Regions from separate parts of the Streptomyces sp. C genome, predicted to be linked through region 3. Evidence: riboswitches for the same ligand, from Rfam matches in the RefSeq annotation. Region 3 holds a riboswitch; each other region holds the start of a gene.
The links. A riboswitch is a leader RNA that binds a small molecule or an ion and turns the genes downstream of it on or off. The one in region 3 is predicted to bind cobalamin.

Region 1 (2,193 bases), 260 kb from region 3:
GGCCGGGCACGACGACGCGGGGCAGAACGTCTACCAGGGGCCCAGGCTCCAGAAGATCTACCTCAGCAAGCTCAAGGGCATCGCCATGACCGGCGACTACGAGGGGTACGTGACCTTCGGCGCCGCCTTCGACACCCAGCCGACCTGGAAGACCTCCGTCCTGCACTCGCCCGAGCGGCTCGTGCTGGACTTCCCGCACCCCAACACCTGCTGACCCCGTGGCCGCCCCGGAGCCGCCCGGCTAGCGGTGTTCGGGGTTGGGGAAGTCGAAGCGGCAGCCGGCGTCCCACAGGGAGCGCTGGTTGCCGTGGGCCGGCATGCCGCCGGCGCGTTTGAGGAGTGCCGCCAGGTGCATCAGGTTCCACGACATGAACGTGGTGTTCCGGTTCGTGAAGTCGTTCTCGGGTCCGCCCGAGCCCGGGTCCAGGTAGGAGGGGCCGGGGCCGGCCTCGCCGATCCAGCCCGCGTCGGCCTGGGGCGGGATCGCGTAGCCGAGGTGCTGGAGGCTGTAGAGGATGTTCATGGCGCAGTGCTTGACGCCGTCCTCGTTCCCCGTGATCAGCGCTCCGCCGACCCGCCCGTAGTAGGCGTACTGCCCCTGCTCGTTCAGCAGGGAGGAGCAGGCGTAGAGCCGCTCGATCACCTGCTTCATGACGGAGCTGTTGTCCCCCAGCCAGATGGGGCCGCACAGCACCAGGATGTCCGCGTCCATGATCTGGCTGTACAGGACCGGCCACTGGTCGCTCTCCCAGCCGTGGTCGGTCATGTCCGGCCAGACACCGGTGGCGATGTCGTGGTCGACGGCGCGGATCAGCGAGGTGCGGGCGCCCGCCGATTCCATGACGGCCCGGCTCCGGGCGATCAGGCCCTCGGTGTTGCTGGTCTCGGGAGAGCGCTTGAGGGTGCAGTTGACGTAGACGGCGGAGAGGTCCTCGTACCGGGGGCTGTCGTCGGCGGCCATGCCCTCCACCGTGCCGGGGGCCCGGCGGACCGGCCAGCGGGCCTGGCCCGTACGGGTGCTCGGCGGGTGGGCGGGCGGGTGGCCGGATCGGTCCGGGTTGTGACGGTCCGTGCGGGCGACTAGGGTCGTCTGGCCTTGGTGTTCGGGAAACCGGTGCAAGACCGGTGCGGCCCTCGCCACTGTGATCGGGAAGTCCGGCTCCACTCTCCCCCGCGGGAAGCCACTGGGCCCGCGCGGGATACCGCACGGGCCCGGGAAGGCGGAGCCAGGGCATCAGTACCCGTGAGCCAGGAGACCGGCCGGGGCGCGTCGTCCATCCACGAGGTGCTGGAGAGGTCTCCCAACCCATGCATATAGCCGAGGGGTTCCTACCCCCTTTGCACGCGGCCGCCTGGGGCGCCGCGTCCGCCCCCTTCGTCGTCCACGGGGTCCGCGCGCTGACCCGCGAGGTGAAGGCGAACCCAGAGAGCACACTGCTGCTCGGGGCGTCCGGTGCGTTCACGTTCGTCCTGTCCGCCCTGAAGATCCCTTCCGTGACGGGAAGTTGTTCGCACCCGACGGGGACGGGGCTCGGAGCCATCCTCTTCCGGCCGCCGATCATGGCGGTGCTCGGCACGATCACCCTCCTCTTCCAGGCGCTGCTGCTGGCCCACGGCGGACTCACCACGCTGGGCGCCAACGTCTTCTCGATGGCCGTCGCCGGGCCCTGGGCCGGCTACGGGGTCTACCGGCTGCTGCGGAAGTCCGGCGCGCCGCTGATGGTGACCGTCTTCTTCGGCGCGTTCTTCGCCGACCTGGTCACCTACTGCGTCACCTCCGTCCAGCTGGCGCTGGCCTTCCCCGACCCGGCGAGCGGCTTCCTGGGCTCCCTGGAGAAGTTCGCGGGCATCTTCGCCCTCACCCAGATCCCGCTCGCGATCAGCGAGGGCCTGCTGACGGTCCTCGTGATGCGGCTGCTGATGCAGTCCAGCAAGTCGGACCTGGTCCGGCTCGGTGTCGCGAAGCTGACCGGGGGCAAGCAGGCGAAGCAGGAGGCGGCCCTCTGATGAGCAGGAACGCGAAGATCAACACCCTGCTGCTGCTCCTGGTGGCGGCGCTGGCGGTGATCCCGCTCGCGCTGGGGCTCGGCGACGGCAAGGAGGAGCCGTTCACCGGCGCCGACGCGCAGGCCGAGGCGGCCATCACCGAGCTGAAGCCGGACTACGAGCCCTGGTTCGCCCCGCTGTACGAGC
Region 2 (2,193 bases), 1.8 Mb from region 3:
CCGTACGGGACCGAGAGCCAGCCCCGCCACCATCGAGACGGCGAGCGCGGCAGCGAGCAGCACCAGCGAGAGCCCGCGCCTCACGGGGCGTCGAGGTGCAGCTGACGGCCGAGGGACTCGACGGCGTCGGCGACGCGCACGCCGAGCACGGCGGAGGAGAGCGGCAGCACGACGAACCGCCGGTTCTTGACGGCGGGAACCTCCGCCAGCGCCGGGTCGTTCAACAGGCGCTGCTTCTTGGCCTCCACGGTGGTGCCGCCGTAGTCGTAGATGAGGACGACCTCGGGCGCGCGCTCGATGACCTTCTCCCACGGTACGTCGCCGAAGGTGTCCTTGAGGTCGGCGAACACGTTCGTTCCCCCGGCGAGGGAGACGATCTCGTTGCCGATGCCGTTGCCTCCCGAGGTGAAGGCGGAGGCCTCGCCGGAGTCGTAGACGAAGACGGACGGCCGGGCCCGGTCCTTCACCCGTGCGGTGACGGCGTCGACGCGCCGCTGCTCGTCCCGGACGAGCTCCTCGCCGCGCTCGGGCACGCCGAAGGTCCGGGCGACCTCGGTGATCTCGGTCCTCAGCTGTTCGAGCCCGACCGGGCCCTGGGTGCAGTACTCCACGCTCAGCCGGGACCCGATGCCGGCCTTGGCCAGCGCTTCCCGGTCCCGGCCCTGCCCCTTGTCGAAGGCGCTGGCGTAACCGCCGTACACGAAGTCGGGGTTGGCGCCGAGGAGCACCTCCTTGGAGGGGTACTCCTTCGCCAGCACCTTGATCCTGTCGTAGGCGGGCCGGTAGGCGGGCAGCACGGAGTCGTCGAGATAGGCGGTCCCGGCCATCCGGTCCTGCAACCCGAGGGCCAGCATGATCTCGGTGGCGTGCTGGTTCATGGTGACGGCGCGCTCGGGCGGCGCCTGGTAGGTGCTGCTGACACCGCAGTTGGTGACGGTGTACGGGAACCCGGGCGCGGCCTGCGCCCCGCCCGCGGACCGCTCGGCCCCGGTAGGACCGCCGCAGGCGGCGAGCGGCAGGACAAGGGCGAAGGGCAGGAAGGAGCGCACGGCGGCGCGGACACGCGACATGGTGAGGCCTCTCCGGGGGATCCTCGTCCCCGGTCGAAGTGAAGAGGCGGTGCGTCAGTGTCTGACTCCCGGCCCCCACGCGCACGCACGCGGCGACCGGTCACAGTGGCGGGACCGCACCGGATTCACACCGGTTTCCTGTCCTGCACCGCCGGGACAACCCGCCCAAGTCTGCCAGACGCGTCCTTTGCACCCCGCCCCCGGCCCGGAACTCCCGCCCCGGCGCTGGATCGTGTGGGTGCGGCGGGCAGCACGGTACCGGGGCACGGCGAAGGGCCACTTGGTTCACCCTCCGCGCCACGCCGCGGTGGTGAAGCAGGGCATCGCGTACCGCGTTGGCGGTGGCCCCGGAGTCGGCCGTCAGGCGTCCACTTCACCGACCCAGCCGAACTCCAGGAGTGCCTTCGGGAGATACTCGGACTCGACCTGGATCGCCATACCCGCATCACGGGCCATGCAGGCGATCGCGAGCGGGCCGAGGGCGACCAGGCCTTCGCCGCTCCTCGAACGGGCCTCGTTCGCAGTCCAGTACTCCTTGTGCCAGGTGAGCGCCTCGGCCAAGGACTCGTTGAACCGCTCCTCGTCCCGGGTCGCATACCGGTGGAAGAGGTTGAGCGGCGGATAGAGGATCTTCAGCATCAGCTCCTGGCTGGCAATCTGAACATGTGCGGGGTCCGTGCCCTCTACTGCGCGGACCAGGCTGTCCCACGTCTCCTGCCGCCCGAAAGGGTGGTTCTGGAGCGTCTCCACCCACGAGTAGACGTACTCGTCGAACTCCGCACCGGACGCACGGAGGAACGGCAGGGGGACCTGCGCGAGCCGGTTCATGCGCTCGTCCTCCCGGCAGATCGCCGCCAGGTAGAAGGAGGTGAGCCAGTTGGCGGCGTGCAGGTACTCCTGGGGTCCCGTCGCCGGCAGCTCCCTCTCCTCGCCATTGGCGCCGACGCGGCACCTGACGGGCCCCTCGGTTGCCTGGCCGGCCGTGAACAGCGCGGAGCCGGTCTGCATGGCGAGGATCCAGGCCTGCCACGTGGTGAACCGATCCGCAACGGGGTCCGCGAGGCAGTGCCACTTGGCTGCAACAAGTGCGAGCGTCAGTGCGTCATGGCGATCGTCCTCTGAT
Region 3 (2,193 bases):
CGGCATGGCCTTGCTCCTGATAACCCCGTCGATGAATTCCAGCCGCGTCCCCACCCGCTCCCGGGCCGCTATGCGCGCGACGGCTTCGAAGTCCTCTGTCAGCATGTGGGGCCGGTCTGTCATCACGGTCATGCCTCGCTCACCTTCCATCAACGGTGCTCCTTCGACGATAGCGCCGACCACCGACACCCGTCCGGCACACTCGGCGGCATGGACATCGAGATCAGAACGGCGAGGGAAGACGAGTACGGGCGGCTCGGGGAGATCACCGGAGCCGCCTACAGCGGGGACGGGCTGCTGGACCTGAACGACGACGACACCTACCTGAACGTCCTGCGCGACGTCGCCGGGCGGGCCGGGGACGGGGAGGTGCTCGTCGCCGTCGAGGACGGCCGGGTGCTCGGGGGCGTGACGTTCGCCGCACCCGGCAGCCGGCTCGCGGACGTGGCCGGACCGGAGGAAGCCGAATTCCGGATGCTCGCCGTGGCGCCCGAGGCGCGCGGCAAGGGCGTCGGGGAGGCCCTCGTACGCGCCTGCACCGAACGGGCCCGCGCCCTGGGCGTCAGGGCCCTCGTGCTGTCCACCCAGCCGGCCATGCTGGGCGCCCAGCGGATCTACGGGCGACTGGGCTTCGTCCGCACTCCCGAGCTCGACTGGTCGCCCATCCCCGCCCTGAAACTGCTGACCTACCGTCTGGAGCTGTAGCCGCGCCGACACAACATGTGGTGGGTCGCGCACGGGCGGCCCCCCACATGTATGCTCATCCTCGCTGTCGCCGCAGGGGGATCCGGTGCGAATCCGGAACTGTCCCGCAACGGTATGAAAAGTCCGAGGACCTGCCGACAGTGCGCCCGGATCGACCGAACCGGGTGCCGACACGTCCGGGTCTCGCGGTTGGGCCGGTGGACGCCATGCGGTGAGTACGCGATCCGGTCGCGCCCGCATGCGCCTCCCCGCGCCCCGATCCGCCGAAGACCGGGCCGAGCGAGGGAGAGCTCCCGCCGTGACCATCGCGCCTTCCGCACCGCGCGCCGAGTCCGTTTCTGGCGACACCACCGAAGGCCCGGGGGCCGCGCTGCTGCGTACTCTCACCGAGCTGACCGCCGACCTCCCCGACACCGACCCCGGCCGGGTCGCCGCCGCAGCCCTGCGCGGCCGCAGCGCCTCCGCCGACGAGGCCGAGCTGCGCGGGCTGGCCACCGAGGCCGCGGCGGGCCTGATCTCCGAGGACCCCGCCTACTCCCGGCTCGCCGCCCGCCTGCTGACGCTGGCCGTGGCCGACGAGGCCGCCGGCCAGGGCGCGACCTCCTTCGCCGAGTCCGTCGCCGTCGGCCACCGCGAGGGCCTGATCGCCGACCGCACCGCCGAGTTCGTCGCCGCCCACGCCGCCCGCCTGGACGCGCTGGTCGAGCACGCGCTCGCCGAGGGCGCGGACGACCGCTTCGGCTTCTTCGGCCTGCGCACCCTGCACAGCCGCTACCTGCTGCGCCACCCGATCACCCGCCAGGTGATCGAGACCCCGCAGTACTTCATGCTGCGCGTGGCCTGCGGCCTCGCCGAGGACGACTCGGTCCAGGCCGTCGAGGAAGTCGCCTCGCTGTACCGGCTGATGAGCCGCCTGGACTACCTGCCGTCGTCGCCGACGCTCTTCAACTCCGGCACCCGCCACCCGCAGATGTCCTCCTGCTACCTGCTGGACTCCCCGCTGGACGAGCTGGACTCGATCTACGACCGCTACCACCAGGTGGCGCGCCTGTCCAAGCACGCCGGCGGCATCGGCCTCTCGTACTCCCGCATCCGCGCCCGCGGTTCGCTGATCCGCGGCACCAACGGCCACTCCAACGGCATCGTGCCGTTCCTCAAGACCCTCGACGCCTCCGTCGCCGCCGTGAACCAGGGCGGCCGCCGCAAGGGCGCCGCCGCCGTCTACCTGGAGACCTGGCACGCCGACATCGAGGAGTTCCTGGAGCTCCGCGACAACACCGGCGAGGACCAGCGCCGTACGCACAACCTCAACCTCGCCCACTGGATCCCGGACGAGTTCATGCGCCGCGTGAACGCCGACGCCGACTGGTCGCTGTTCTCCCCGGCCGACGTCCCCGAGCTGGTCGACCTCTACGGCGACGAGTTCGACGCCGCCTACGTCAAGGCGGAGGCGGCCGGCCTCGCCAAGAAGACCATGCCGGCCCGCGA

Region 1: it holds a riboswitch for cobalamin, as region 3 does, so the genes downstream of both, SSNG_RS24955 (energy-coupling factor ABC transporter permease) here and SSNG_RS23740 (ribonucleoside-diphosphate reductase subunit alpha) in region 3, are expected to answer to the same signal.
Region 2: it holds a riboswitch for cobalamin, as region 3 does, so the genes downstream of both, SSNG_RS31350 (ABC transporter substrate-binding protein) here and SSNG_RS23740 (ribonucleoside-diphosphate reductase subunit alpha) in region 3, are expected to answer to the same signal.

What each region holds. Positions count from the first base shown of each region.
Region 1 is NZ_GG657750.1:5,488,948-5,491,140, reverse strand. It holds gene SSNG_RS24965 (hypothetical protein) at 1-214, shown strand, start outside; gene SSNG_RS24960 (flavodoxin family protein) at 242-961, opposite strand; cobalamin riboswitch at 1,081-1,280, shown strand; gene SSNG_RS24955 (energy-coupling factor ABC transporter permease) at 1,309-2,007, shown strand; gene SSNG_RS24950 (energy-coupling factor ABC transporter substrate-binding protein) at 2,007-2,193, shown strand, end outside.
Region 2 is NZ_GG657750.1:6,997,676-6,999,868, reverse strand. It holds partial or broken gene SSNG_RS31355 (iron chelate uptake ABC transporter family permease subunit) at 1-33, opposite strand, end outside; gene SSNG_RS31350 (ABC transporter substrate-binding protein) at 81-1,070, opposite strand; cobalamin riboswitch at 1,106-1,249, opposite strand; gene SSNG_RS31345 (immunity 49 family protein) at 1,431-2,193, opposite strand, start outside.
Region 3 is NZ_GG657750.1:5,226,760-5,228,952, reverse strand. It holds gene SSNG_RS23750 (Uma2 family endonuclease) at 1-132, opposite strand, end outside; gene SSNG_RS23745 (GNAT family N-acetyltransferase) at 211-705, shown strand; cobalamin riboswitch at 725-859, shown strand; gene SSNG_RS23740 (ribonucleoside-diphosphate reductase subunit alpha) at 1,004-2,193, shown strand, end outside.